DNA from 2 places in the Dietzia sp. 179-F 9C3 NHS genome. Region 2 is predicted to be linked to the other one. Evidence: predicted binding sites of a transcription regulator. Region 2 holds the regulator's gene; the other holds the start of a gene.

Region 1 (15,274 bases), on a different contig from region 2:
CTTCGTGGCGCCCGGTCGCGGCTACGTGCCGCACGGCGACCCGGCCGCCGCGGACTGATCAGGGCGGGCCGACCCTCGGCGCGGCTCGAACCTCACGGTGACGGCTTTGAATCCGGGCGTGTTGGACTCGCGCGCCACGTTCTCCCGGTGCACCAGGTTGTTGGCCTCCGGGAAGTAGGCGGCACAACACCCGCGGGCGGTCGGGTAGGTCACGAGGCGGAACCCCTCGGCCCGGCGCTCGCTCACCTCGCCGTCGGCGCCCGGGAACACGCTCACCACGTCCACGAGTGCGCGGTCCTCGAACCCCAACTCCCGCAGGTCGTCGGGGTGGACCAGGATCACGCGGCGGCCCTCGGAGAGGCCGCGGTAACGGTCGTCGAGCCCATAGAACGTGGTGTTGTACTGGTCGTGCGAGCGCAGGGTCTGCAGGATCAGGTGCCCGGGCGGTGCCTCGAGCCACTCGAGCGGCGAGACGGTGAAGTGCGCGCGGCCGGACGGCGTGGCGAAAGAGCGGGTGTCGCGCGGCGGGTTGGGCAGCACGAAGCCCGACTTCTGCCGCACTCTACGGTTGTATCCCTCGAAGCCGGGGATGACGCGGGAGATGTGGTCGCGGATCACGTCGTAGTCCTCGGCCATCGCCCGCCAGTCCACGGCGTGGTCATGCCCCAGGATCGCCTCGGCCATGCCGGCCACGATCTGCGGTTCGCTGAGTAGCTGGTCGGAGACCGGCTCGAGCCGGCCCTGCGACGAGCGGATCACCGACATCGAGTCCTCCACCGACACGAACTGCGCGCCGCCGGGGTGGCGGTCGTCGCGGTCGGTGCGGCCCAGCGTGGGCAAGATGAGCGAGGTCTGGCCGTGTACGACGTGCGAGCGGTTGGGTTTGGTGGACACGTGCACCGTGAGCCCGGTGCGCTGCATGCCGCTCTCCAGCACGTCGGTGTCCGAGCAGGCCTTGGCGAAGTTGCCGCCCATCGAGACGAACACGTCGATCCGGCCGTCCTCGAACGCGGCGAGCGTCTCGGTGGAGTCGTAACCGTGCTCCCTCGGTGTGCGGATGCCGAATTCGTCGTCGAGACCCCTGAGCAGCCACTCCCCGGGCTTCTCCCAGATCCCCATCGTGCGGTCACCCTGCACGTTGGAGTGCCCGCGCACCGGGCAGGCACCGGCACCGGGCTTGCCGAAGTTCCCCTGCAGGAGCAGCACGTTGACGATCTCGCGCAGCGTGTCCACCGAGTGCGGCTGCTGTGTGAGCCCCAGCGCCCAGCAGATGATCGTGCCCTTCGAGTGCACGAGCGTCGTTGCGAGGCGCTCGATCTGGTCGCGGGGCAGGCCGGTCGCGCGCTCGGTGACGTCCCAGTCGATCTCGGACCGCGCGGTCGCGTACTCCGCGAACCCCGCTGTGCACGCCTCGACGAACTCGCGGTCCACCACCGTCCCGGGCGCGGCCTCCTCTGCCTTGAGCAGCAGGTGCCCGAGCGCCTGGAACAGCGCGAGGTCGCCGCCCACGCGGATCTGGAGGAAGTCGTCGGCGATCGTCTCGCCCGGCCGGCCCGCGAGCCCCGCCACCAGGCCGGCCGGCGACTGCGGGTCGGTGAAGTGGAGCAGCCCCGCCTCGGGGAGGGGGTTGATGGCCACCACGCGCGCCCCGCGCCGCCGCGCGTCGGCCAGGGCGGAGAGCATGCGTGGGTGGTTGGTGCCGGGGTTCTGCCCGACAACGAGGATGACGTCCGCGTGATCGAAGTCGTCGAGGGAAACCGTCCCCTTGCCGATACCGATGGTCGGAACCATCGCCGAGCCCGACGACTCGTGGCACATGTTGGAACAGTCCGGAAGGTTGTTGGTGCCCAGGCTCCGCGCGAGGAGCTGGTACATGAACGCCGTCTCGTTGGCCGTGCGGCCCGAGGTGTAGAAGACGCAGCGGTCGGGCGTCGTGGCATGGACGTGCTCGGCGATCAGGGCGAACGCCTCGCGCCACGGGATCGGCGAGTAGTGGTCGTCGCCCGGGCGCAGCACGACCGGCTCGGTGATGCGGCCCTGGTTGCCCAGCCAGTACTCGGTCTTGTCGCGCAATTCGGCGATCGGGTGCTCGGCCCACCACGAGGGCGTCACGGTGCGGGTCGTGGACTCCTCGGCGACGGCCTTGGCGCCGTTTTCGCAGAACTCGGCGGGCTTACGAGGGCCGGTGATCGACTCGGGCCACGCGCACCCCGGGCAGTCGGTGCCGCTGCGGTGGTTGACCCGGGCCAGCGCCCGCGCCGTCCGCAACACGCCGGCCTGCGAGATCCCCCGTTCGAGCGCCACCGACACGGCCTTGGGCCCGGCTGCGGAGATCTCCGGCTCGGTGACGCGCAGCTCGGCCTCGTCGATGTCGTCGACGGGAGCGGAGCTACGGATACGGGGGATCAGGCTCATGGGCCCATTGTGCGCCACGTCACCGCGATGTCCACCTCGTCGTCGTCCTTCCATCCCGGCCTTCTCCTCGGACCCGGCGCCGGGTCCGCTCAGGCCCGCACGCGCTCCGGATGCGTGTACACGGTGGCGCGGTCCCCGCGATTGAAGGCCACCAGCGTCACGCCGGCCTCATCGGCCAGGTGCACGGCGAGGGACGACGGCGCGCTCACCGCCGCCAGGACGGGGATCCCCGCCATGGAGGCCTTCTGGACCAGTTCGAACGACGCGCGGCCGGAGACCTGCAGGATCGTGTCCCGCAGCGGCAGCCGGCCCTCGCGCAGCGCCCAGCCCACCACCTTGTCCACGGCGTTGTGGCGACCGACGTCCTCGCGCAGACAGAGCACCTCCCCGCCGGGCGTGAACAGTCCCGCCGCGTGGACCCCGCCGGTCTTGTCGAACAGCGCCTGTCGCTCGCGCAGCCGCGCGGGCAGTGCGAGCAGTGCGTCCACGTCGACAAGCGGCGCCGTGGGCTCGGCGGGGAAGTGAGTGGACCGGCGGACCTCGTCGATGGAGTCGACGCCGCACACGCCGCACGCACTGGTCATGGTGGCCGCGCGGACAGGCTCGGGCTCGGGGACGTCCGGGGAGAGCGTGACGGTGAGGGTGTTGTAGTCCTGCTCGGCGCGCCCGCTCGCCGTGGTGCAGTAGCAGATCTCCGGCAGGTGCTCGCGGTGCCAGATCACGCCTTCGGAGACCAGGTGACCGGCGGCGAGGTCCATGTCGTCGCCCGGGGTCCGCATGGCCACCACGTAGGGCAGGCCGCCGATGCGGACCTCGAGCGGCTCCTCGACGGCGAGGGTGGCCACCTCGCGCCGCGAGGCGCCCGCCGAGGTGAGCCGCCGTGCGGGGTGTCGCGTCGTCCGTCGTCCCATGGGACGAAGGGTAGTCGGGCGGTCCGACACGAGCGCCGGGCAGCATTCGCGAACTCGAACTCTTGCGCTATATGTCGGGACGGGGTAGAATCGCACACAGATTCGATCCAGGGGTGATCGATCGGCGGAAGCAGGGGGTGGTGACGGTGGCGGTTCTGGCGATCGACGTCGCGCGTCCGCTTGAGTCGCTCGACCTGTCCGAGCTTGTCGAGCTCTCCCGGGACTTCACGCGTGAGCAGAACCTCGCGGCGGTGGCCCGTCTGGATGCGGTGTTCGCGATGGTCGAGGTGGTCTCGCGACGCGAGCGGATCCGGCGGGGTGAGGGCGAGGTTGCGGGCCGTGAGCCGGGCCCGGAGTACGCGCAGCTCGAGCCTGCCCGGCTGGTGCGTTCGCACGTCACCACGGCGATGGGCGTCCCGGCCTGGCACGCCGGTCGGTTGGTTACCGCGGCGGTGCAGATGCGCACCCGACTGCGCCGCCTCTCCCGCCACGCCCGGGAGGGTGTGCTGGACGAGGGATTGATCGTGGACCTGGCCTGCAAACTCGCCAAGGTGCCCGACCGGTTGTTGGACGCGGTCGAGGAGGAGGTGCTGACCGGGATCAGGCGCCAGCTCGACGCGGGCGATCCGCCCACCCGGGGCTCCCTGGGCGAGCGGATCGACCGCGCCATGGAGCGCAGGGACCGTGACGAGCTGGACCGCCAGCACGAGCAGGCCCGGGAGGAGCGCCGCGTGTCCTTCCGGCCCCGCGGGCAGGGCATGAGCTCGATGTGGGCGCTCCTGCCCACGGAGGACGCCGCAGCCCTCGAGCAGCGCCTGCGTGCCGCGGCCGCCGCCGACACCGAACCCGGCGATCCACGCACCGACGCCCAGCGCCTCGCCGACGCTTTGGCCGGCCTCGGCGAGGCCCAGCCCGCCCCGCCCGGCGCGACCGAGTTCGGCGCGACCGAGTTCGGCGCGGGGACCGCCGCCGGCTCCGGCCCCGCGGCTCGATCCTCGCGGCGGCCCCGGTTGGAGGTCACGGTCATCGCCTCTGCCGCGCTGGGGCTCCCGGAGCGGGTGGAGTTCGTCCGCGGCGCCTACTCCTCCTTCGACTGGCTCTGCTCACAGGTGCTGGCGGAGGAGAACGGTGGCGCCCGGTTCCGAATGATCGATCCCCTGCCCGGGGCGCAGGACAGCGAGCAGGACCCGCTGCGCTATTTCCTCTCCGAGGCCATCAAGCGCCGCATCCGGCTCCGCGACGGTACCTGCCGCCACCCGGGGTGCAAGGTCAAGGCCGAGGACTGCGAGATCGATCATGTCCTGGCCTTTTGCAAGCCAGATCCGGCCAGGGGTGGACCCAGTGCCGAGTGGAACCTGGTCTGCCTGTGCAAGAACCACCACCTCGAGAAGACCTTCGGTCCCTGGACCTATCTGCCCGGGCCTCGCGGCGACGGCGAGCTGATCATCCTCACCGAGACCGGGCACGAATACCGGACGTACCCTGACGGAATGCTCGCCAGGGCGCGCCGACAACTCGACGAGGTCCACGTCATCAGCCGGCTCACGCAGTACTTCTCCGTCGAACGCCACCCGCGCGACGGCTGACCCCGCCCTGGGCCGTCGACGACTGCGCGGTGAGGTGGGCGGAGCTGCCGAAGCCGTACAGGCCCAGCCGGCCGGGGCTGCGCGGCGACCCCCGAGGGGTGCCGCGCCGTGCCTACCGTGAGCGTTACGCGGGCTCGGCGGTGCCGGTGCGCGAGTCGCCGCGGGCCAGCCACGACCATAGGGCGGTGGCGACGACGGTCACCAGCCAGACGATCGGGTAGACGTTGGTGATGATGCCGTAGAGCCACTCCGGGATGTCCCCGGCCAGCATGAACAAGCCCATCGCCACCCAGCGGTCATCGGGGAACTCCGGGTTGGGGAAGCTCTGCACCCAGTTCGCGGCGGCCGCCCACAGCAGCACCGGCAACGCCCACAGGAACCACCGCCCCCCGACGACGGCGAGGTGCACGGCCACCACCAGCAGAGGCACGAACCATACCCAGTGATGCCCCCAGGAAAACGGCGACACCATGGTCATGGTCATGCCGGACAGGGCCAGCGCGAGCAGTTCGTGCCCTGCGCGGTGGGCGAGGGCGGCAACGGCGAGGCCGGCCAATCCCACCAAGGCGGCACCCACGAGCCAGACCCACGTCGGTGCCATGTCAACGCCGGCGAGCCGGGCGATCACGCCGCGCAGCGACTGGTTGGCCACGGTGGAGTCCTCGCCGATGCGCTGCGACTCGAAGAGCGTGCCCGACCAGTACCGCACGGCGTCGCGGCGGACCACGGCGAAGCCCACGGCGACGGTCGCGGCGAACGCACCGATCGAGACCGCTGCGACCCGCCACCGGCCGGTGACCAGCCAGTGCGCCCAGAAGAACGCCGGGGTGAGCTTGATCCCGGCGGCCAGGCCGGACCCCACGCCGGCGAGCCGCCGTGCCCCCGGCCGCCCGGACCGCGAGGCGAGCTGGTCGGCGAGGACCAGGACCAGCAGGAGGAGGTTGATCTGGCCGAGCCACAGTGTCGTGCGGACCGGCTCGAGCGTGAGGGCGATGACGGCGAGGAGAAGCGAGACCTGGACGGTGACCCGGTCCGGGGCGTAGCCGAGCGCGCAGAAGCACATACGGATGGCCAGGTAGAGCAGCGCCAGGGTCAATGCCGCCCAGAGCGCCTCCATGAGCGGCACGCTGAGCAGCTCCAACGGCGTGAACAGCAGCGCCGAGAACGGCGGATAGGTGAACGGCATCGCCGGATAGAAGCGGCCGGAGTCGTCGCCGAACAGGGCCGCTTCGTACAGCGGGATGCCGGTGAGGACCGCGTGCCCGCCCCAGCGGTAGACGTTGATGTCGATCAGGTTGCCGGTGATCCCCCACCAGTGGGTGCGCTCGTCGGGGATCCGCAACAGCATGACCAGCGACGCGAGCGCCAGTAGCACGAGAGGGCCGCGCAGGAGCGGGGTGGTGGGCAGCGTGCGCACGCCGACGAGCGTAACCCCGACCGGCGTGCGTCAGATGTAGATAGCCGGGTCGATGTAGAACTGCGCCTCCCGCAGTTCCTCCTTGGTCGACTTGGCCGGCCGGGCCACGCCGGGGATGCCCACGACCACCGAGTCCGCCGGCGCGCTCTTGACGACCACGGCATTGGCGCCCACCGACGAGTCGGAGCCGATCTCGACCGGGCCGAGGATCTTGGCTCCGGCGCCCACGGTGACGCGGTCTCCGAGCGTGGGGTGCCGCTTGGTCTGCTTGAGCGAGACGCCGCCCAGGGTGACGCCGTGGTAGATCATGCAGTCGTCGCCGATCTCGGCCGTCTCCCCGATGACGACTCCCATGCCGTGATCGATGAAGAACCGGCGACCGATGGTCGCGCCGGGGTGGATCTCGATCCCGGTGAGGAAGCGCGCGAACTGGCTGAGCGCCCGGGCCGCCCCCTTTGCCGCCCCGCCGCGTCGCCACAGCCGGTGGGACAGGCGGTGGATCCAGATGGCGTGGAGGCCGGAGTAGACGACGGCGACCTCGGCGTCGCCGCGCGCGGCCGGGTCGTGGGCGCGCGCGGCGGCGAGGTCTTCGCGAACGGTCCTCAGGATGCTCATCAGTCGCGGTAGTCCTCGAAGAGCATCGTCGAGACATAGCGCTCGCCGTAGTCACACACGATCACGACGATCGTCTTGCCCGCGTTCTCCGGGCGCTTGGCCACCTCGAGCGCCGCCCACACGTTGGCGCCCGACGAGATGCCGGCAAGGATTCCCTCCTCCTTGCCGAGGCGTCGGGCGATCTCCAACGAATCCTCGAGGGTCACGTCGATCACCTCGTCGTAGATCTCCCGGTCGAGGATCTCCGGTACGAAGTTGGCGCCCAGTCCCTGGATCTTGTGAGGGCCGGCCTTGCCCTCGGTGAGCAGCGGCGAATCCTTGGGCTCCACGGCGACGATCTTGATGTCCGACTTCTGGGACTTCAGGTAGTTGCCGGCGCCCGAGATGGTGCCGCCGGTGCCGATTCCGGCGACGAACAGGTCGATCTCACCGGCGGTGTCCTCCCAGATCTCCGGGCCGGTGGTGCGACGGTGCACGTCGACGTTGGCCGGGTTGGCGAACTGACGGGCCAGGACGGCGTTCTCGCGGCTGTCGGCGATCTCCTGGGCCTTGGCGACGGCTCCCTTCATGCCCTCGGACCCCGGGGTGAGGATGAGCTCGGCACCGTAGGCGCGCATGATGGCGCGGCGCTCGACCGACATCGTGTCGGGCATGACGATGACGGCCTTGAAGCCGCGCGCGGCCGCCACCATGGCGAGCGCGATGCCGGTGTTGCCGGAGGTGCCCTCGACGATCGTGCCACCGGGCTTGAGGCCGCCGGAGGCGACGGCATCGTCGATGATGGCCGCGCCGATGCGATCCTTGACGCTGTTGGCGGGGTTGGCGGACTCGAGCTTGGCCAGCACCGTGGCCTGCAGGCCGTCGGTCAGGGCGTTGAGGCGCACGAGCGGGGTACGGCCGATGGTCTCGGTGACGTCGGAGTAGATCTTGGCCATGGGGGAAGTTCCGTTCTCGAGAATGAACCGATCTGTCTACTCCGCAGTGTACGGGAAACGCGTCGCGGGGTGGGGAAAAGGGTGGTGACTGGCGGCGCGGCCCGGGCGGGGCGGATAATCGACGGCGGTCCTCGTCGTCGTCCCCGAAAGGCCACCCCGCCCATGCGCGACTTCTCCGTCCCCGCCGGACGCCCGGTGAACCGGGCCGACCTCGTCCCCGTGGTCGCGCGGGAACGCGCCGCCGAGTCCCCCTGCACCATCCCCTTCGAGCACTACCACGACGGTGCGTGGCGCCCGGTGACGATGGGCGAGGTGGTCCGGCGCGTCGACGAGATCGCGAGCGGTCTCGTGGCCTCGGGCGTGCGGCCGGGCGACCGGGTGGCGCTCATGGCCGCGACACGGCTCGAGTGGGTGCTCGTGGACATGGCGGTGTGGACCGCCGGCGCGGTCTCGGTGCCGGTCTACCCGTCCTCCTCCGCCGCGCAGCTCCAGTGGATCCTCGAGGACTCCGCGGCCCGCGTCCTCGTGGCCGAGGGCGACGAGCACGCCGCCGTCGTGGCCGCCGCCGAGGTCCCCGCGACGTGTGAGACCGTGGTGTACCTCGACGACGGGGGCCTCGAATACCTGGAGGAACGCGGCCACGACGTGGACCCGCAGGTCCTTGACGACGCGATCGCCAACCTCAGCCCGGACGCCCCGGCCTCGATCGTCTACACCTCTGGGACCACCGGCATGCCCAAGGGCTGCGTCCTCACCCACGCCAACCTGCTCGCCGAGTGCCACGGCCTGCTCGACCACCCGATCGGCACGGTGGGGCGCAGCGGCAACAAGACGCTCATGTTCCTGCCGCTCGCGCACGTCCTTGCCCGGTCGGTGACGTACACGATGTTCCTCGGCGGGGCCACGACCGGCTTCTGGGCCGACACCTCCACCCTCCTGCCGCGGCTCGCCGACTTCCGGCCCCACATGATCCTCGGCGTGCCACGCGTGTTCGAGAAGGTTCGCGACGGTATCGCGGCCCAGGCCCGCGCCAAGGGGCGGATCCAACAGGAGATCTTCGGGCGCGCCGAGCAGGTCGCGATCGACACCAGCGTCGCCCGCGGCGGGGACGGACTCGGCGACGGCCGCGAGCCGTCGCTGCTGGCCGCCGCCCGCTACCGGGCCTACGACCTGGCCGTGTACCGGGCCGTCCGCGCCGCGCTCGGCGGGCGCTGCGAATACGCCATCTCCGGTGGCGGCGCCCTCCCGGACCGGATCGCGCACTTCTTCCGCGGCCTCGGCGTGCCGATCTACGAGGGCTACGGGCTCACCGAGTCGCACGCCGCAGCCACCGTCAACGGCCCCGGCTGCCAGCGCATCGGCACCGTCGGCCGGCCCCTCGCGGGGATGAGCGTGCGGATCGCCGACTCCGGCGAGGTCGAACTGTCCGGGCCGCTGATCTTCTCCCACTACTGGAACAACGAGCCCGCCACCGCCGAGGTACTGCGGGACGGCTGGTTCTCCACCGGCGACCTGGGTGAGCTCGACGCCGACGGCTACCTGCGTATCACCGGCCGCAAGAAGGAGCTCATCGTCACCGCCGGCGGCAAGAACGTGGCCCCCGGCCCGCTCGAGGACGCCATGCGCTCCCACCGCCTCGTGGGCCACACCGTGGTGATCGGTGAGGGTCGCAAGTTCATCTCCGCGCTCGTCGCGGTGGACGAGGAGGCGCTCGCCCGCTGGGCCGAGGAGAACGACCGCGAGGGTGTGCCGCCCGAGCAGCTTGTCGAGGACCCGGCGCTGCGGGCCGAGATCCAGTACGCCGTGGACGAGGCCAACAGCCTGGTCTCGCACGCCGAGGAGATCAAGAAGTTCACCGTGCTGCCACGCGATTTCACCGAGGCCCGCGGGGAGCTCACTCCGACGCTCAAGCTCAGGCGGCACGTCATCGACGAGGTCTACGCCGAGCAGATCGAGGCCCTGTACCGCTGAGCCCATCACGCTGACCCCTGACGCCGAAATCCGCGACTCCGCGGTAGGAGCGGCGACCCGTGTGGGGCCTGCCGATCCGACGGCGGAGTCGCGGATTTCGTGAGGAGCGCCGGCCTATTTGGTGTACAGCTGCTCGATGTCGTCCGCGAAGCGCTCGTGCACGATGTTGCGCTTGAGCTTGAGCGTCGGGGTGAGCTCGCCGCTCTCGACCGAGAACTCGGCCGCGAGGATTCGGAACTTGCGGATGGACTCGGCGCGGGAGACCGACTTGTTGGCGCGGTCCACGACGTCCTGGATGGCGCCCACGAGGTCGCCGTCCTGCAGCAGGTCCTCGACCTCGCCGGTCTTGCCGTGCTTGTCGCGCCAGGCCGGGAACGTCTCCGGGTCGATCGTGATGAGCGCAGCGATGTAGTTGCGGTTGTCGCCCACCACGATGGCCTGGCTGATCAGCGGGTCGGAGGCGAGCAGGTCCTCGAGCTGCGACGGCGAGACGTTCTTGCCGCCGGCGGTGACGATGAGGTCCTTCTTGCGGCCGGTGATCGAGAGGTAGCCCTGGTCGTCCAGCTCGCCGATGTCGCCGGTGTGGAACCACTCGTCGGTCCACGAGTCGGCGTTGGCCTGCGGGTTCTGCCAGTAGCCGTTGAACAGGGTCTTGGCCTTGGCCATGATCTCCCCGTCCTCGGCGATCTGGATCGTGACGCCCGGGATCGGGGTGCCGACCGAGCCGATGCGGGCCTCGCCGATCGGGTTGACCGTGAGCACGCCCGACGACTCGGTGAGGCCGTAGCCCTCGAGCAGGTCGAAGCCGGCGCCGCGGTAGAAGTGCCCGAGGCGCGAACCGAGGGGGCCGCCGCCGGAGATGATGCGGTCGCACTGCCCGCCCAGTGCCTCGTGCAGCTTCGAGTACACGAGCTTGGAGAACAGACCCTGCTTGATCTTCAGGCCGAGCGGGGCGGAACCGCCACCCTCGATGGCCTTGGAGTAGTCGATCGCGGTCTGCACGGCGGCCTTGAAGATCTTGGCCTTGGCGCCGCCGGCGTTCTCGGCCTTGGCGGCCGCACCGTTGTAGACCTTCTCCAGCACGCGCGGGACGGAGACGAGGAAGTTCGGCTTGATCTCGGGTAGGCGCTCGACGACCTTGGTGGTGTCCGGCTCGTGGGCCACGGCGACGCGCTTGTAGAAGCACGCCACCTCGACGATGCGCGCCAGGACGTGGGCGAGCGGAAGGAAGATCAGGGTGCGGCTGTGGGGTTTGAACGCGGCGTTGAGGCGCTCCTCGACGGCCACGACGACGCCGGCGAAGCCCCCGTGGAGGATCTCGCAGCCCTTGGGCCGGCCGGTGGTGCCGGAGGTGTAGATGATGGCGCAGGTGTCCTCGTGGCCGGCGGTGAGCGAGGCCGTCTCGAGGTCGGCGTCGCTGACGTCGGCGCCGGCGGCGGTGAGCTCGGCCGCCAGGTTGTTCTCGATGACGAGGACGTCACCCTTCCACTCGGTGCCGCCGAGGAGCACGTCGCGCAGCTCGTCGTTCTCGACAACGGCGATCGTGGCACCGGAGTCGGTGAGTATCCAGTCGCACTGATCGGACGAGGAGGTCTCGTAGATCGGGACGGTGACGGCGCCCGCGGCCCACACAGCCCAGGCGATGAGCGACCACTCGTAGCGGGTGTGGCTCATGATGACGACGCGGTCACCGGGCTTGACGCCGCGGGCGATGAGGCCCTTGGCCACGCCCTTGACCTCCTCGAGGTACTGGGCGCAGGTGACGTCCGTCCACTCCGACCCGACGAGCCGCAGCACCGCCACGTCGTTCGGGGCCTCCTCCGCGTTGCGGAACACGAGCCGCGAGAGGTTCTCGACGGGGAAGGGGTTCTGGGCGGGCGGGCTGGCGAACTCGGTCGTCATCGCAAGAGGTCCTTAGGTCAATGTGGCCTGGGTCACCCGCAAGTGTAGAGGGTGGGCGCCCGCCTGGTGCAAGCTCGGTCTATTTGGGAACGCTCATCGGGACCGGGGCTCGGTGGCGACGGCCGGGGTGTGGCCTCGGTTACACTCTGTACCATGTCCGGCGGCACGGGGACCGCGGCGAACGCCCTGGTGGCGCAGTCGTGGGAACGGAGCAGGCGCCGCGGGGCGGACCCCTCGGCGGTGTCGCCCCTCGTCGACCTGCAGGGATCCGACCTGTCCGCGCACCTGGCGGGCCACCGCATGGCGGCGGTGCTGCCCGTCGTGGAGAAGGTGCTGGTCTCCGGCGTCGTGGACAGCGGACACCTCGTGGCCGTGGCGGATGCCGACGGCCGACTCCTGTGGATGTACGGTCGGCGCGGCGTGCGGTCACGGGCCGAGCGGATGGCCTTTGTCCCCGGCGCCGTGTGGAGCGACGACGTCATGGGCGCCAACGCGCCCGGCCTGGCGCTGCGCCACGACGTCCCGGTCCGCGTCCGCGGCGAGGAGCACTTTTTGGCCCCCGCCCACTCGTGGAGTTGCTCGGCGGCACCCGTCCACGACCCCGCGACGGGCCGGGTGATCGGCGGTATCGACGTGACGGGCTGCGAATCGGCGGCCTCGGACGAGATGTTGGCGCTGGTCAAGGCCACCGCAATGCTGGCCGAGGCCGAGCTGCGGGCCACCCCGGGCGGCGTGCTGGTGCCCGGGCCCGGCGACGGGGCACCGCGGCGCCTCGACGTGTTGGGGGCACTCCGGCCGGAGCTCACGGGTCACGGCGCGCTCTCTCGTCGTCACTCCGAGATCCTGCTGCTCCTGACCTCCTACCCCGCGGGACTGTCGGGCGGGGCGCTCGCCGAGCTGCTCGCGGAGGGGCGGTTGGACGACGTGTCCGTGCGCGCCGAGGTCTCGCGGCTGCGGCGCGTGCTGGGGCCGGACGTGCTGCTCTCGCGGCCGTACCGCCTGGCGCCGGGGGCCGTGGAGTCCGACGCCGCGCGGGTCCGCGGGCTATTCGAGGCCGAACCCGCGGCGGCGGTCACGGCCTACCCGGGTCCGTTGTTGCCGGCGTCGGACGCGCCCGGCGTCGTCGATCTCCGCGAGGAGCTCCACGCCCGGGTGCGCGCGGCGGCGCTGGCCGGGGACGTGTCGACGCTGCGGGCGTGGGTGGCCGGGCCGGGGCGGGACGACGCCGTGGCCTGGCGCGTCCTGGCGGCGAACCCCGGCGCGCCGGCCGCCGCTCGTGCCTCCGCGGCGTCGATGGGGCGGGTGCTCGACCACCGCCTGGGCGCCTGATCGGCCCGCTGCAACGGTGCTGCAACGTCCGGGCGCCTAGTGTCGCGGATCACAGTCGCCCGCCGCAGGGGTGGGCGACGCGAAGAAGCGAGAGGTGTCGAGATGGCCGTCTTCTCCCAGCCCGGTTCCGCCGATGCGGTGATGAGTTTCGAGTCCCGGTACGAGCACTACATCGGCGGCGAGTGGGTCGCGCCGGCGAAGGGCGAGTACTTCGAGGTTGTCACCCCGGTCACCGGGCAGACGTTCACCGAGGTCGGCAGGGGTACGGCCGAGGACATCGAGGCGGCCCTGGACGCTGCGTGGAAGGCGGCGCCGGCGTGGAACTCGTCGTCGGCCACCGAGCGGTCGCTGGTTCTGCTGCGAATCGCCGACCGGATGGAGGAGAACCTCGAGAAGATCGCGCTGGCCGAGTCATGGGACAACGGCAAGCCGATCCGCGAGACCATGGCGGCGGACATCCCGCTGGCCATTGACCACTTCCGCTACTTCGCCGGCGCGATCCGCGCCCAGGAGGGTGGGATCTCCCAGATCGACGACGACACCGTCGCCTACCACTTCCACGAGCCGCTCGGCGTGGTGGGCCAGATCATCCCGTGGAACTTCCCCATCCTCATGGGCGTGTGGAAGCTGGCCCCGGCGCTGGCGGCGGGCAACTGCGTGGTGCTCAAGCCGGCCGAGCAGACCCCGGCGTCGATCATGTTCCTCATGTCGATCATCGGTGACCTGCTGCCCGCCGGCGTGGTCAACGTGGTCAACGGCTTCGGCACCGAGGCCGGAAAGCCGCTGGCCTCCAACCCGCGCATCCGCAAGGTCGCCTTCACCGGCGAGACCACCACGGGGCGCCTCATCATGCAGTACGCGTCGGAGAATCTCATCCCGGTGACCCTCGAGCTGGGCGGCAAGAGCCCCAACATCTTCTTCGAGGACGTCATGGACGCCGACGACGACTTCCGGCAGGCCGCCCTCGAGGGCTTCGCGATGTTCGGCCTCAACCAGGGCGAGGTGTGCACCTGCCCGTCGCGCGCGCTGGTGCAGCAGTCGATCTTCGACGACTTCGTGGACCTCGCGATCGAGCGCGTCAAGCAGATCAAGCAGGGCAACCCGCTGGACACCGACACGATGCTCGGCGCCCAGGCGTCCACCGACCAGCTCGAGAAGATCCTGTCCTACATCGACATCGGCAAGCAGGAGGGCGCGGACGTGCTCACCGGCGGCGCGCGGGCCGAGCTCGACGGCGACCTGGCCGGCGGCTTCTACGTCCAGCCGACGGTGTTCCGCGGCCACAACAAGATGCGGCTGTTCCAGGAGGAGATCTTCGGCCCCGTCCTCTCGCTGAGCTCGTTCAGCGACTTCGACGACGCCATGATGATCGCCAACGACACCCTGTACGGCCTGGGCGCCGGCGTGTGGTCGCGCAACGGCAACACCGCTTATCGCGCTGGCCGCACGATCCAGGCCGGCCGCGTGTGGACCAACACGTACCACCAGTACCCGGCCCACGCCGCGTTCGGCGGCTACAAGCAGTCCGGCATCGGCCGCGAGAACCATCTCATGATGCTCTCGCACTACCAGCAGACCAAGAACCTGCTGGTGAGCTACTCGGGCAAGCCGCAGGGCTTCTTCTGATGGACTCCGACGACGTGTGCGGTCTGCCCTCGGGCGGCAGCGTGCCCATCGCGGCGCGCGCCACCCCGCCGGAGGGCGCGCCCCCGGGCCTGCCGTCGCGCGTCGTGGCCACCGCGCCGGCCGTCGAGCTCATCCGCGAGCTCGTCGGCCGGCACGGCCCGGTGATGTTCCACCAGTCCGGTGGCTGCTGCGACGGCTCGGCGCCCATGTGCTACCCCGACGGCGAGTTCCGCGTGGGCCAGCGCGACGTGCTGGTGGGGGAGTTGGTGCTCGCTGGCGACGGTGCCGTGGACGGCGGCGAGCCCGTCCGCGTGTGGATCTCCGGCACCCAGTTCGAGACCTGGAAGCACACGCAGCTCGTACTGGACGCGATCCCGGGCCGCGGCTCGGGCTTCAGCCTGGAGAACCCCACGGGCAGGCGCTTCCTCTCCCGGGCGCGCACGTTCACGCCCGACGAGCAGGAACTCCTCGACGCCCACCCGCCGCGGACCGGCGCGGACCTGGAGGAGTAGGGCTGGGGCCGGAACAGGGGCCGCGCCGCCCCGCCGGTCAGCGCAGCGACACGTC
Region 2 (15,274 bases):
CGCGACCTGAGCACCCCGGCGCTCCTGGCGGCGGTCGGCGCGTTCCGCGCCGCCTCCTGACGCGGGCCCGTCCCGTCCGGCCCGTCGGGCGGACTCAGGCGGTCAGCCGGCGGCGCACGGTGGCTGCGATGCCTTCGGCGTCCAGGCCGAGGTCGGCGAGGATCTCCCCACGCGAGGCGTGGTCGAGGAAGTCCTGGGGCACGCCGAGCGCGACGCGCGGCCCGTGGACGCCGGCCGCGTCGAGTCGGATGGCCACGGCGGACCCGACGCCCCCGTGGAGCCCGTTGTCCTCGACCGTCACCACGAGTCGACGGCCCCGGGCGGTGTCGATCAGCGACTCCGGCACCGGATAGACCCACCGCGGGTCCACGACGTCGACGGAGACTCCCTCCGCAGACAGCGCCTCGGCGGCCTCGACGCTCGGGGCGACCATCGCGCCCACGGCCACCACGAGCACCTCCCCGGAGCCGGTGCCGTGGACGCGGTCCACGCCGTCGGCCGAGGCGTCCAGCGCCGGGATCGGCGCGCTGACCGAGCCCTTGGGGAACCGGATCACCGTGGGTCCGTCGGTCACGGCGACGGCCTCCCGCAGCTCCTGCCGCAGCGTGTCCGCGTCGCGCGGGGCGGCCACTCGCACCCCGGGGACGATCCCGGTGAGCGAGAGGTCCCACATGCCGTTGTGGCTCGCGCCGTCGGGACCGGTGATCCCGGAGCGGTCCAGCGCCACGGTCACCGGCTGCCGGAGCAGGGCCACGTCCATGAGGAGCTGGTCGAACGCGCGGTTGAGGAAGGTCGAGTAGACGGCCACCACCGGGTGCAGTCCGCCCAGGGCGAGGCCGGCCGCGGAGGTCAGGGCGTGCTGCTCGGCGATGCCGACGTCGTACATCCGCTCCGGGAACCGGTCGCCGAAGGCGGCCAGTCCCGTCGGCCCGGCCATGGCGGCGGTGATCGCCACGACGTCCTCGCGTTCGGCGCCGATCGCGCAGAGCTCCTCGGAGAACACCGACGTCCAGTCCCGCCCCGAGGACGGGGACAGCGGGAGGCCCGTGTCCGGGTCGATGACGCCGGTGGCGTGCATCTGATCCGCCACGTCGTTCTCGGCGTGGACGTAGCCGTGGCCCTTGCGGGTGACGACGTGCACCACGACCGGCCCGCCGAACTCCTTGGCGCGCCGCAGCGCGGCCTCGGTGGCGGCGAGGTTGTGGCCGTCGATCGGGCCGTCGTACTTGAGGCCGAGGTCGGCGAAGAGCTCCTGCGGGGCGACGGCGTCCTTGACCCCGGCCTTGATGCCGTGCAGCAGCGCGTAGACCGCCTTGCCGAGGCGGTCGGTGCGGGCCCCCAGCGTGCGCTTGGTGCGGTCCATCGCCTTCTCGTAGGCGGGCTGGAGCCGCAGGTCGCTGAGCCGGTCCGCGAGGCCGCCGATGGTGGGTGAGTACGAACGGCCGTTGTCGTTGACCACGATGACCAGCGGCCGGTCCCGCCCGGCCGCGATGTTGTTGAGCGCCTCCCAGCACATCCCGCCGGTCATGGCGCCGTCGCCGATCACCGCCACGACCGTGCGATCTGGCTCCTCCCGCAGCGCGTACGCCTTGGCCAGGCCGTCCGCGTACGACAGGGACGCGGTGGCGTGCGAGGACTCCACGATGTCGTGCTCGCTCTCGGCCCGACTCGGGTAGCCGGACAGGCCGCCGCGGGACCGCAGGTCGTCGAACTTGTGTCGCCGGCCGGTGAGCATCTTGTGGACGTAGGCCTGGTGGCCGGTGTCGAACACGATCGGGTCGCGGGGCGAGTCGAAGACCCGGTGCAACGCCACGGTGAGCTCCACCACGCCGAGGTTCGGCCCGAGGTGACCGCCCGTGGCGGAGACCTTGGTGACGAGGAACCGCCGGATCTCCTCGCAGAGCTCCTCCAGCTCCGCGGGCCCCAGGCCGCGCAGGTCGGTGGGGCCGTCGATACGATCCAGCACGCTCATGGCAGGCGGGTTCTCCTTTCGCGGCCGGCTCCGGCGCAGAGACGAACCGTCAGTCTACGTTCTCCCGCCAGACGCCTCCGTCCGTGGTCGGCGCGTCGAGCACCGCGAGCCCCTCGACGTGGTGAGTCCCCGGGAACGCGGCGACCCCCCGCAGATCGACGAGCCGCCAGCCGGCGGCCACGAGGACCCCCACGTCGCGGGCCAGGCTCGCCGGATCGCAGCCCACGTGGACGATCCGTCGGGCGCCGGCGGCCGCCAACGCGGACATCACCTCAACGCCCGCGCCACCGCGGGGCGGGTCGAGCACCACGACGTCCGGACCCCCGGCGTCCGCGTGCCCGTCCGCGAGGAAGGCCTCCACCCGGGCCCCGACCGTGCGCACGCGGGCGCCGGCGCCCAGGGCGGCACCGGCCGCTCCGAGCGAGGCCGCAGACGACTCCACGAGCGTGACGCGGGCTCCGGGAACCGCGTCCAGCGACGCCGCCGCGAACAACCCGGCACCGCCGTAGAGGTCCCACACCGCGGGGTCCCCGCCCGGCCCGACGACCTCGGCGACCGCGTCCCGGACCACGGCCGAGTAGTGGCGGGCCGCCGATCGATGGGCCTGCCAGAACGCGTCCACCGGCAGGTCCCACGCGCGCCCGCCCACCGTCCGGAGAACCGCCCCCGTCCCGGCGACGACCCGCCACGGCTCGGCACGGGAATGGCGTGCACGGGCCCGCGCGGCCGCGGCCCGGCGGCCCCGGCGGGAGGCGGGTCTGGCCGTCAGGTCGACGTCCCGGCGGGTCGCGACGTGCACCTCGTCGTCGTCACCGAGGACGCCGAGGACCTCCCGTCCCGGACCGAGATCGGCGGCGAGCACCGCCTCGGTCAAGCGCGGATCGGGTTGCGCACACGGCTCGGTGACGAGGGCCCGGGACCGGGGGCGCCGCACGCCGGGCCGGCCGTCCGGGCCGGTCACCCACCGCGCCACCGTCCGCCAGCCCGTCGCGGCGCCGTCCCCCGCCGGCACCTCCACGGCCACGGCGTCGCCCCCGGGGGCCGGGTCGAACCGGCCGATCCGGTGCGCCTGCTCGGCCAGCACCCGGCCGGCGAACCCGCGCGCCGCCGGCGGGGCCACGTGGCTCCAGTCGCAGCAGCCCGCCCCCGCAGCGGCGGCCGGGCACGACGGCGGCACCCGGTCCGGTGAGGCCTCGACGACCTCGCGGACGGTGCCGCGGCAGAAGGCACGGCCCGGGTCGTCGTCGACCTCCACGTCGACGAGCTCCCCCGTCAGCCCACCGCGGCAGAACACCACCCGCCCCTCGTGCCGGGCCACGAACTCCCCGCCGTGGGCGGGCCCGCCCACCCGCACGCGCAGGACGCGGCCCGTCCAGTCCGTCCGCGCCGTCATCGCGCATCCCTGCCGCCCCAGCGTCCCACCGTCGGCCCACGGCGGGTCTGCTCGGCTCGCCCGTCCGAGGACGAGAGCTGCCACGGCACGCTCGTGACCATGACGCCCGGCTCGTAGAGCAGGCGCGTCTTGAGGCGCAGCGCGCTCTGGTTGTGCAGCACCTGCTCCCACCAGTGCCCCACTACGTACTCGGGGATGTACACCGCCACCACGTCCCGCGGCGCGGCCTCCCGCAGCCGCCTGACGTAGTCCACGACCGGACGGTTGATCTCCCGATACGGCGACTCCACCACCTTGAGCGGCACCGAGATCCTCCGCCGCTCCCATTGGCGCACCAGCGCCCGCGTCTCGGCGGTGTCTATGTTCACCGTGATCGCCTCGATGGAGTCCGGCCGCGTGGCGCGGGCGTAGGCGAGCGCCCGGAGCGTGGGTAGATGGAGCCGGGAGACGAGCACCACGCAGTGGGTGCGGCTCGGCAGGACGACCTCCCAGGAGGACTCGTCGAGCTCGCGCGACACCGTTGCGTAGTGCCGGTGGATGAGTTTCATCACCACGAACACCGCGAGCATGGCGAGCACCGCGATGTAGGCGCCGGCGAAGAACTTGGTGATCATGACGATCACGAGGACCGTCGCCGTGAGGCCGAGCCCGATCGCGTTGATCACCCGCGAGCGCCTCATCCGCCGCCGCACCGCCGGGATCTGCTCGTCCTCGAGGCGCCGGGTCCAGTGCCGGATCATCCCGAGCTGGCTCAGGGTGAACGCCACGAACACGCCCACGATGTAGAGCTGGATGAGGACCGTCACCCTGGCCTCGAACATCACCACGAGGACGATCGCCGCCACAGCGAGCAGCACGATCCCGTTGGAGAACGCGAGCCGGTCGCCGCGGGTGGCGAGCTGGCGCGGCAGGTAGGCGTCGCGGGCCAGCACGGAGGCCAGCATCGGGAACCCGTTGAACGCGGTGTTGGCCGCCAGCACGAGGATGACGGCCGTGACCACCATGATCACGTAGAAGGCCACCGGGAGGCCGGCGAACACCGGCTCCGCGAGCTGGGCGATCATCGTCTTCTGGTGGTAGCCCTCCGGAGCACCCACGAGCTGGGTCTCCGGGTCCTCCGCGATCTGCACCCCGAGCTGGATCGCCAGCGCGATGAGGCCCACCAGGAAGGTCACGGCGATCGCCCCGAGCAGCGTCAGCGTGGTGGCGGCGTTCCGGGACTTCGGCTTGCGGAACGCCGGGACCCCATTGGAGATCGCCTCGACGCCGGTGAGGGCCGCGCAGCCCGAGGCGAACGACTTGGCCACGATGAAGGCCAGCGCCAGGCCCGTCACCGCCCCGCCCTCGGAAGAGACGAGCTCGAAACCCGCCGACTCGGCCCGCAGGTCGCGCCCGAGGACGTCGACCTGGAACAGGCCCCACGCCACGAGTACCGCCATCGCGGCCATGAAGGCGTAGACCGGCACCGCGAAGGCCGCGCCGGACTCCTTGACCCCGCGCAGGTTGACGGCGGTGATGAGCACGATCGCGGCCACCGCGAAGAGCACCTTGTGGGTGTTGACGAACGGGACGGCCGAGCCGATGTTGGCCGCCGCCGCGGAGATGGACACCGCCACCGTGAGGACGTAGTCGATGAGCAGCGCCGCCCCCACCCCGAGGCCGGCGTTGGGGCCGAGATTGACGGTCGCCACCTCGTAGTCGCCGCCACCCGACGGGTAGGCGTGGACGTTCTGCCGGTAGCTGGCGATGACGACCACCATGACGACGGCGACAGCGAGGCCGACCCACGGGGTGAACGCCAGGGCGGACAGGCCCGCCAGCGAGAGGACGAGGAAGATCTCCTCGGGCGCGTACGCCACCGACGACAGGGCGTCGGAGGCGAACACGGGGAGCGCGATCCGCTTGCGCAGCGTCGCGTGGCCGACGGTGTCGCTGCGGAACGGGCGGCCGAGCAGCAGCCGCTTGGTTCCCAACGAGACCTTGGAGATCCTGGACACCGACACATCGTAGGACCCGGAGTGCCGCGGGAACAGCGGTCGCCACCGGGGTAGCGTGAACCGACGGGTCCGCACCCCGCGGACCGTGAGGAGCGGGACTCGCGATGAGGGTCATCATCATGGGCTGCGGCAGGGTCGGGGCCGCCCTGGCCACCGAGCTCGACGAGGCGGGTCACGAGGTCGTGGTGATCGACCGCCAGGCGTCCGCCTTCGTCCGGCTCCCCGACGCCTTCCGGGGCCGGACGATCACGGGCGTGGGCTTCGACCAGCGCGTCCTCGAGGAGGCCGGGGTCGCCGGGGCGGACGCGTTCGCCGCCGTGTCCTCGGGCGACAACTCCAACATCATCGCGGCGCGCGTGGCCCGCGAGCGGTTCGGGGTCGAGCGGGTGATCGCCCGTATCTACGACGCCGGGCGCGCCGAGGTCTACGAGCGCCTGGGGATCCCCACCATCGCCACCGTCCCGTGGGCCACGCGCCGCTTCGTCCACTTCCTCACCGGCGGCTCCGGCCCCGTCGTGTGGCGGGACGAGACCGGCTCGGTCTCGGTGGTGGCCCTCGACGCACCCGACGTCTGGGTGGGCGCCCGCGTCGACGAGCTGGGCACCCGCGCCGGGGGTCGCGTGGTGGCGGTGACCCGGTTCGGCGAGTGCCGGGTACCCGACGCGCGGACCCTGGTCCAGGCCGACGACCTGCTCCACCTCTCCCTCCCCTCCTCCGCGCTCGACGATCTCGACACCGCGTTCGCGACAGGACCGACCGATGACTGACCTCCCCCTCTCCGACGACCGCGGCGTCCCGGACTACGCCGACGGGCGGGGCCTGCTCGCCCGCGCCCCGCGCCCCGGACCGGTCCGCTCGGCGACGATGCGGGTGGCCGTGGCCGGCGCCGGCGCGGTCGGTCGGTCGATCGCCCGCGAATTGCTGCTCAACGACCACCGGGTGACGCTCCTCGACAAGCGTGGAGACGTCCTCGACCACGACAAGGTCCCCGGCGCCGACTGGATCACGTGCGACGCGTGCGAACTCAGCCACCTCGAGGAGCTGGGGCTCGCGGACTTCGACGTGGTGGTGGCGGCGACCGGCGACGACAAGGCGAATCTCGTGGTGAGTCTGCTCGCCAAGACCGAGTTCGCCGTCCCCCGCGTGGTGGCGCGCGTCAACGACCCCCGCAACGAGTGGCTGTTCGACGAGAGCTGGGGCGTCGACGTGGCGGTCTCCACGCCCCGTCTCCTCGTCTCGCTCGTCGAGGAGGCAGTCTCCGTGGGTGACGTCGTGCGCCTGCTCACCCTGCGCCGCGGCGAGGCGAACATCGTCGGCGTGACCCTCCCCGACCAGACCCCGCTCGCGGGACGACCCGTCTCCCGGGTGGAGTTCCCCCGTGACGCCGTGCTCGTGGCGATCCTCCGCGGCGGGCGCGTGATCGTGCCCGAGCCGGACGTCCCGTTCGAGGCGGGCGACGAGCTGCTCGTGGTGGCGTCCGAGGACGCCGAGGCCGGTCTCCGCGAGACGATCCTCGGCGGCTAACCGCTCAGCGGCCCCCGGCCGCGCCTTCCCGCGCCACTGTCACGGCGATTTCCCGGCCGTACGACCACCCGGGGGCGAGCGGCAGGTCGTCCCCGCTCCAGAACCGACCCGGGTCGTACCAACTGGCGCTGCCCGCGGGCAGGAGCACCCCCATCTCCTCGAGGGTCACCCCCACGACCTCGGCGCAGTAGGCGGCCTCCATCCGCATCCCGGCGCCCGGAGCCGACCGTCGACGGCGCGAACGACCGACCAGCGTCCGCAACCGCTCGCCGAGGCCGCGGGCCTCGTCGTCGTCACCGCCGACCCCCTCCCCCGATCCTCCGGGCCGCGCCCCGACGCCCCGGGCCGTCCACCTGCCCCGCGCCCAGCGGCCGAGCACCCGCCCCGCCGACGGGAACGAGACCCCGTCAAGTCGCGCGATGGTCGCGAGCAGCGCGTCCTCCTGCTCCGGCCCCACCTCGGGCGAGATCTGCCGGAACCAGGCCCGCTGCCCGTATGGGCCGGTCCACTGCCGCACCGCGTCCTCGAGCACGTGGAGCTGGACGCCGCGCTGGTGGCGGCCGGTCCACACATCCGGCAGCGCCCTGCCCATCTCGGCGTGCCACATCAGTGGCGGCATGTCGTCGAGCACCACCGCCACGCCCACGTGGTTGACGGGGGCGTTGGTGAGTGTCTGGATGAGCCGGTCCGCGGCGGTGCGGCCGCGGAAGATCCACAGGTCGCCGGTACGGGTCCGGTGGACGGCCGCTGCCAGGGGCACGGTGTCGACGCTCACGCTCATGAGTCGATCCTGCCAGCGCCGCCGGATCCGGGGGCCTACCCTGGCGGCATGGCTCCCCGTGGACGGCAGTGGCTCAAGATGCTCGGTGCGGCGGGCGTCGTGGGGGTGGCGGCGTCCGGCGTGCTCATCGCGCGCGACGAGCGGCGCCGGCGCGCCTACGAGCCGGACGAGATCCGGGAGCGGCTGCACTCGCGCTATGCGCGCATCCAGGCCCGGGGCGCGGCGACCGGGGAGTGACCGCGCCCCGTCGGTCGATATCCTGACGGGCATCATGCCGAGTTCCCCCGCGCCCACGCCCGAGCTGCGCCGGGCCCGTCACCGCCTCCTCGAGCGCCTCGACGACGTGGGCTCCCTCGACGCCCACCGCCTGCGGTCGCGGATCCGCCGGGCCGGGTCCGAGCAGCTCGACGAGCTCGGGGCCCGCGTCGACGAGGCGGCCGAGAGGCTCCGGCGCCGCGCGGCGTCGGTCCCCACCCCCGACTACCCCGCCCAGCTCCCGGTCTCGGCGCGCAAGGACGAGATCGCCGACGCGATCCGCGAGCACCAGGTGGTGGTGATCGCCGGCGAGACCGGCTCCGGCAAGACCACGCAGATCCCCAAGATCTGCCTCGAACTGGGACGTGGGGTACGCGGGATGATCGGGCACACCCAGCCCCGGCGCCTGGCCGCCCGCACCGTCGCCGACCGGATCGCTCACGAGCTCGGCGTGGAAATCGGCGGGCTCGTCGGCTCCGCCGTGCGCTTCGACGACCGCACCGGGCCCGACACCGCGGTCAAGCTCATGACCGACGGGGTGCTCCTGGCAGAGATCCGTCGGGACCGGCTGCTGCGCGCCTACGACACGATCATCATCGACGAGGCCCACGAGCGCAGCCTCAACATCGACTTCCTGCTCGGCTACCTCAAGCAGATCCTCCCGCGGCGGCCCGATCTCAAGGTGATCATCACCTCGGCCACCATCGACCCCGACAGGTTCGCCCGGCACTTCGCCGACGCCGGCGGCCGGCCCGCGCCGGTCATCGAGGTCTCCGGGCGCACCTACCCCGTCGAGATCCGCTACCGCCCACTGCAGGTCGAGCACGGCGACCGCGTGGTGGACCTCGACCCGCTCGACGCGCTCGCCGACGCCGTCACCGAACTGCTCGACGAGGGTGACGGCGACGTGCTCGTCTTCCTCTCCGGCGAGCGGGAAATCCGCGACGCCGACGAGGTCCTGCGCAGCCGCCGCCTCCGCGACACCGAGATCTTCCCCCTGTTCGCCCGCCTGAGCACCGCCGAGCAGCAGCGGGCGTTCCGGACGCACAGTAGGCGCCGGGTCGTGCTGTCCACCAACATCGCCGAGACGTCGGTGACCGTCCCCGGCATCCGCTACGTCGTGGACACCGGCCTCGCGCGCATCTCCCGCTACTCCACCCGCACCAAGGTCCAGCGCCTGCCCATCGAGCCCGTCTCCCAGGCCTCCGCCGCCCAGCGCTCGGGCCGGTGCGGGCGCGTGGCGGACGGCATCTGCATCCGCCTGTACTCCGAGGAGGACTTCGAGTCACGGCCGGAGTTCACCGACCCCGAGATCCTGCGCACCAACCTCGCCTCGGTGATCCTCGCAATGGCCGACCTCGACCTCGGCGCGGTCGACGAGTTCCCCTTCGTGGAACCGCCCGACCGCAAGGCCGTGCGCGACGGCACCACCCTGCTCACCGAACTCGGGGCGATCCGGGTGGACGACGACGCGCGCCCGCGACTGACCCGCGTCGGACGCGACATGGCCGCCCTCCCCCTCGACCCGCGCCTGGCGCGCATGGTGGTCGAAGGGCACCGCAACGGATCGCTGGGCGACCTCCTGGTGGTGGTGTCCGCCCTCACCGTGCAGGACGTGCGCGAGCGGCCGGCCGAGGAACGCGACAAGGCCGACCAAATGCACCGGCGCTTCGCCGACAAGAGCTCGGACTTCCTCGGCTACCTCAATCTCTGGCGTTACCTCACCGAGCAGCGCCGTGAGCTCTCCGGTAGCGCGTTCCGGAAGATGTGCCGCACGGAATACCTGCACTGGCTCCGGATCCGCGAGTGGCAGGACCTCACCGCCCAGCTCACCCGAGTGTGCCGCGAGCACGGCTGGCACCCCGCCTCCGGGCACGCCCCCGAGGACGACCTCCACAAGGCGATCCTCACCGGGCTCATCACCAACGTCGGCATGCGCGACGAGGAGTCCCGCGAGTTCCGCGGCACCCGCGGGATCCGGTTCCAGGTGTTCCCCGGCTCCGACCTCGCGCGCAAGCCACCGCGCTGGGTGATGGCCGCCGAGCTCGTCGAGACCTCCCGCCTGTGGGCCCGCGACGTCGCCCGGATCGATCCGGCGTGGCTCGAGCAGGTGGGCGGCCACCTGGTCCGCACGCAGTACTCGGAGCCGCACTGGTCGGACACGCGGGGCGCCGCGATGGCCTACGAGAAGGTCCTGCTCCTGGGGCTCACCGTGGTCGAGGCACGCCGCATCCTGCTGTCCCGCGTCGACGCCCCCCTCGCGAGGGAGATGCTCGTACGCCACGGGATCGTCGAGGGGCGCTGGGCTTCCCGGATACCCGTGCTCGCCGAGAACGCCGAGGCGGTGGCCGAGGCCCGCGAGCTCGAGACGCGGAGCCGGCGCCGGGACCTGGTGATCGACGACGAAGCCCTGGTCGCCTTCTACCTCGGCCGGCTCCCCGACGACGTCACCTCCGGCAGGCACCTCGACGCGTGGTGGAAGAAAAAGGGTCACCGCGACCCCGACGCGCTGCGCCTGCGCCCCGAGGACCTCCGCACGGCGGAGGCAGCGCCCGACGCCGCCGGATTCCCACCGTCCTGGAGGCAGGGCGAGCGCACCTTCGAGCTCCGTTACGCCTTCGATCCGGGCGTCGACGCCGACGGCATCACCGTGCGGATCCCACTGCCGCAGCTCGCGACGGTCACCACCGCGGGTTTCGAATGGCTGGTGCCCGGTGTCCGCGAGGACCTGTACACCGAGATGCTACGAACCCTGCCCAAGTACCTCCGCAGGCTCTGCTCGCCGCCCGCCGAGTACGCGGCGCTTCTCGCCGGCGACCTCACACCCCGGTCCGCTCCCCTGCCGGTCGCCCTCGCCGCCGCCCTCTCCGCCAGGATCGGCACGACCGTCGAGCCCCGGGACTTCCGGCCGGACCAGCTGCCCGGCCATCTCCGGATGCGGTTCGAGGTGGTCGATGGCGAGGACGTCGTCGCAGCCGGGACCGACCTCGCCGCGCTCCGCTCCGAGCTCGTGGACCGGGTCCGCGCCACCCTCAACGCCCGCCTCGTGCCGGACGACGGACCACACCGCGCCTGGACGGCGGGCACCGTCGGGGACCTCGCCGAGTCCGTCACGGGAACCGTCGACGGTGTGGAGGTCACCGTCTACCCTGCGCTGCAGGTCCGCCCGGACGGCATCCACCGGATCGCGTGCGCAACCGAGGAGGAGCGTCGCCGGGCGCAGGCCGCCGCGGTGCTCGCCCTGCTCTCACGCGGCCTGGTCTCGCCGACCTCGGTCACACGGGGACGGGCCGTCGAGGAGCGGCTCGCGCTCACCCAGTATCCGCACGGCGGGATCGAGGCACTCGTCGAGGACGCCGCGCTGGCGGCACTCGGCCGGATCATCGCCCGCCGCCGGGGCGCGCCCGTCCTAAGGGCAGCCGAGTTCGCCGAGCTCGAGGCCACTGCTCGCGCCGAGGTTCCCGCCGCGGTGGCCGCCGCGATCACCGCCGCCCTGCCGGCGCTGGTGGAGGCGCAGGCGGTCGCGGCCCGACTCGAGTCCGCGACCCCGGAGGTGCGGGCCGCGGTCGCCCCGTCGGTGGACTTTCTCGTGGGCAAGGGTTTTCTCGCCCGGCACCCCGCCGACGCGCTCGCAGGGTTGGAACGGCACGTCCGGGCGGTCCGGATGCGGCTGGATATGGCGGAGGCGTCACCGGCCCGGCACGCGGAACTCTCCCGCCGCATCGCGGAGTCGGAGGAGGCCGTCGGCACCGCCGTCGCGACCCTGCGTGGCCGGCCGGGGACCGCGCGGACGATCCGGGACCTGCGCTGGATGCTGGCCGAGTACCGGGTGGGGCTCTTCGCCCAGTCGTTGGGGACCGCAAGGCCGGTCTCGGCCGAGCGCATCGACCGGGCGATCTCCGCCGCCCTGGCGTCCCGGGCCGGGCGCTGAGGTGGCGGCCTACCCGGACGCCACCCGTTCGCGGCGCTCGCGGAGCGCGATGATCTCGCGCTCGAAATCCGCTGCGGAGCTGAACTGTTTGTAGACGGAGGCGAACCGCAGGTAGGCCACCTCGTCGAGATCCTGGAGGGGACCGAGGATCGCGAGCCCGATCTCGTGCGCCGGGACCTCCGACGCACCCCCGGACCTAACGGTGTCCTCCACCTGCTGGGCGAGGCGCCGCAACGCGTCCTCGTCCACGTCACGACCCTGGCATGCCCGTCGCACGCCCTGCACGACCTTTTCCCGACTGAACGGCTCGGTCACACCGTTACGCTTGAGCACCGACAGCAGCGGGGTCTCGAGGGTCGTGAACCGTCGACCGCAGTGCGAGCACTCCCGGCGCCTGCGGATGGCCTGCCCGTCATCGGCGGACCGCGAGTCGATCACCCGCAGATCCTCGTGGTGACACGTCGGGCAGTACATCCCCACACCGCCCTTCTTCGACCGGGTCCGCGCGCACCCTCCCGGGAGCACGGGACCTGGCGCGGGGGCGGCGGTCGGCCACCCCACGACCATTCTAGGAGGCCCGGACACCGATCACGCGTAGGCGGGGCCGCCGATGAACGCCAGCGCGAGCACCATGAGCAGTCCCACGATCACACCGCAGGCGACGAGGACCCACGCGGGGACGTCGTCCACGACCGCGGCGGGCGCCACCCGCGACGGTCGGCACGCCCGCACCCCGGCCCCCGCCGACGACCGCGATCCGGCGGGTCGGGTCCGGGCAGCCGGTCGCGCACCCGACACGGTCGGTGCGGCGCCCAGCACCCGCACCGAAGACGCCGGACGGTTTGCGGTACGCGCACTCGCGGCGGCGGGGATTCGGGGGGCCGCGAGGCGGCGATCCACCCGGTGATCTGCGGCGCAGACCCCGGTCCAGCGCACGGGAGAGACTGACGGAGGCAGTTCCAGGACGGTCATGACGGCTCCCTACTCGATATGTTGTACGAACACTGTTCGCACACTCATGGCACATCTGTTCGATTTCGAACTCGTCTAGAGTTGTAGCACGCGGGTCCGACAGAGTCATCCCGCGGAGCGCAACTTTCTCGAACAGGTGTGTGGCGCACCCGACCGTCACGCGCTAGGGTAGAAGTCGATTCGCCGTCGAACACGCATTCGCTGAAGGGACTGCCGACATGGCCAAGCCGGACTTCGAGGCACTGACGCCGCGCCAGAAGAGCGTCCTCCTCCACATCCACGACACGGTGCGCAACCGTGGTTACCCGCCGAGCATCCGGGAGATCGGGGACGCCGTGGGTCTCCAGTCGACCTCGTCCGTCGCCCACCAGCTGCGCACTCTCGAGAAGAAGGGCTTCCTCACCCGCGATCCGCACAAGCCCCGGGCGGTCGACGTCCACGGGGTTCCCGGGCAGCGGTCCCGCGGCCGCCGTCCCGCGGCACCGGAGGCGGCCCGGCCCAGCGGCTCCGTCGAGCCCGTGTACGTCCCGGTCCTCGGTCGGATCGCCGCCGGCGGCCCGATCCTCGCCGAGCAGGCCGTGGAGGAGGTCCTCCCGCTCCCCTCGGATCTGGTGGGGTCGGGGGAGCTCTTCATGCTCCGCGTGGTCGGTGAGTCCATGATCGACGCGGCCATCTGCGACGGCGACTACGTGGTGGTACGCCGCCAGAACGTGGCGGACAACGGGGAGATCGTGGCCGCCCTCATCGACGGCGAGGCGACCGTCAAGGTCTTCAAGAAGGACTCGACCGGCGTCTGGCTCCTGCCGCGGAACGAGTCGTTCAGCCCCATCCCGGGCGAGCACGCGACGGTGCTCGGCAAGGTGGTCACGGTGTTCCGCAAGCTCTGACCCGTTTCACCCCGGCGCCGCCGGCACCGTCCGCCGGTCAGTCGGCGCCGTCGTGTGTGGCGCCCTCGGCGAACTCCGACAACTCGCCTGCGATGGAGGCGGGAAGCCGCACCACGATCCGGGTGCCGGACTCGGTGTACTCCTCGTGGACCACCGCACCCTCCGCGTGTACCCGGGAGACGACGTCGCCGCGCTGATACGGCACGACCAGGGCCACCTCGACGTCGCCCTCGGCGATGATCTCCATGATCCGCGTCAGCAATTCGTCGATGCCCTCGCCCGTCACAGCCGAGACGAAGACCGCCTCGGGAAGGGCGTGGTGTAGCTCGGTGAGCACAACGGGATCGGCGGTGTCGATCTTGTTGATCACCACGAGTTCCCGCGGGTGTTCGGCGTTCTGCTCGGCTACCACGTCGTTGACGACCATGCGGACGGCCTCGATCTGCTTGAGGGGGAAGGGGTCGGATCCGTCCACCACGTGGAGCAGCAACTCGGAGTCCACGACTTCCTCGAGTGTGGACCGGAACGCTTCGACTAGCTGGGTGGGTAGGTGCCGCACGAACCCCACTGTGTCGGTGAACACCACCATGCGGCCGTCGGGCAGCTCCGCCCGCCGCGTGGTGGGGTCGAGGGTCGCGAACAGGGCGTTCTGCACCAGGACGCCCGCACCTGTGACCCGGTTGAGCAGGCTGGATTTTCCCGCGTTGGTGTAGCCGGCGATCGCGATCGAGGGCACCGGCGTCGCGCGTCGACGGTGCCGCTTGGTGTCGCGGGCCTGCTTCATGCCCTTGATCTCGCGGCGCAGCCGCGCCATCCGCTCGCGGATGCGCCGCCGGTCGGTTTCGATCTTGGTCTCACCCGGACCGCGCAGGCCCACGCCGCCGTTGCTGCCGGCCCGTCCGCCGGCCTGCCGAGACAGCGCCTCACCCCAGCCGCGCAGCCGGGGCAGCATGTACTCCATCTGGGCCAGGGAGACCTGCGCCTTGCCCTCGCGGCTCGTGGCATGCTGCGCGAAGATGTCCAGGATGAGTGCGGTCCGGTCGATCACCTTGACGTTGACCGCCTTTTCCAGGGCGATGAGCTGGCCGGGGGTCAGCTCACCGTCGCAGATCACGGTGTCCGCGCCCGTCGCCGCGATGACGTCCTTGAGTTCGCTGGTCTTGCCCGAGCCGATGTAGGTGGACGGGTCCGGCTTGTCGCGCCGCTGGATCAGCGCCTCGCACACCTCGGATCCGGCGGTCTCGGCGAGCTGGGCCAGCTCGACCATCGCCGCCTCGGCGCGCGCTGCAGAGCCCTCTGTCCACACTCCCACGAGCACCACGCGTTCGAGTCGCAGCTGGCGGTACTCGGCGTCGATGACGTCCTGGAGCTCGGTGGACAGCCCGGCGACGCGCCGCAGAGAGGACCGTTCCTCGAGCAGGAGCTCACCCGTCGAAGGATCGTCGAGGAATCGGGAGCGGGCGGGGGTCTTGCCGTTGTCTGTAGTCATTCCCCTCGATCTTCTCACAGGTCCGGGACCACGGGTCCCCGACCACCGGTAGAACGTGCCCTCGGCGACCAGT

What was found. The regulator LexA, encoded in region 2, represses DNA repair genes until DNA is damaged. The targets are predictions, from matches to a motif close to CGAACANNTGTTCG.
Region 1: ACH0BZ_RS06645 (DUF222 domain-containing protein) is a predicted target of LexA. The motif match lies at 3,418-3,431, and genes of this name have one in related genera.

What each region holds. Positions count from the first base shown of each region.
Region 1 is NZ_JBIQES010000004.1:69,984-85,257, forward strand. It holds gene ACH0BZ_RS06630 (MFS transporter) at 1-58, shown strand, start outside; gene ACH0BZ_RS06635 (FdhF/YdeP family oxidoreductase) at 22-2,415, opposite strand; gene fdhD (formate dehydrogenase accessory sulfurtransferase FdhD) at 2,505-3,326, opposite strand; gene ACH0BZ_RS06645 (DUF222 domain-containing protein) at 3,440-4,912, shown strand; gene ACH0BZ_RS06650 (glycosyltransferase 87 family protein) at 5,037-6,329, opposite strand; gene epsC (serine O-acetyltransferase EpsC) at 6,360-6,944, opposite strand; gene cysK (cysteine synthase A) at 6,944-7,879, opposite strand; gene ACH0BZ_RS06665 (AMP-dependent synthetase/ligase) at 8,042-9,850, shown strand; gene ACH0BZ_RS06670 (AMP-dependent synthetase/ligase) at 9,965-11,752, opposite strand; gene ACH0BZ_RS06675 (GAF domain-containing protein) at 11,906-13,081, shown strand; gene ACH0BZ_RS06680 (aldehyde dehydrogenase family protein) at 13,184-14,707, shown strand; gene ACH0BZ_RS06685 (DUF779 domain-containing protein) at 14,707-15,219, shown strand; gene ACH0BZ_RS06690 (hypothetical protein) at 15,257-15,274, opposite strand, start outside.
Region 2 is NZ_JBIQES010000002.1:226,658-241,931, forward strand. It holds gene ACH0BZ_RS03410 (HRDC domain-containing protein) at 1-60, shown strand, start outside; gene dxs (1-deoxy-D-xylulose-5-phosphate synthase) at 95-1,972, opposite strand; gene ACH0BZ_RS03420 (class I SAM-dependent RNA methyltransferase) at 2,022-3,365, opposite strand; gene ACH0BZ_RS03425 (APC family permease) at 3,362-5,353, opposite strand; gene ACH0BZ_RS03430 (potassium channel family protein) at 5,467-6,129, shown strand; gene ACH0BZ_RS03435 (potassium channel family protein) at 6,227-6,886, shown strand; gene ACH0BZ_RS03440 (hypothetical protein) at 6,891-7,667, opposite strand; gene ACH0BZ_RS03445 (hypothetical protein) at 7,716-7,904, shown strand; gene hrpA (ATP-dependent RNA helicase HrpA) at 7,939-11,853, shown strand; gene nrdR (transcriptional regulator NrdR) at 11,863-12,327, opposite strand; gene lexA (transcriptional repressor LexA) at 13,044-13,712, shown strand; gene hflX (GTPase HflX) at 13,750-15,201, opposite strand; partial or broken gene dapF (diaminopimelate epimerase) at 15,265-15,274, opposite strand, start outside.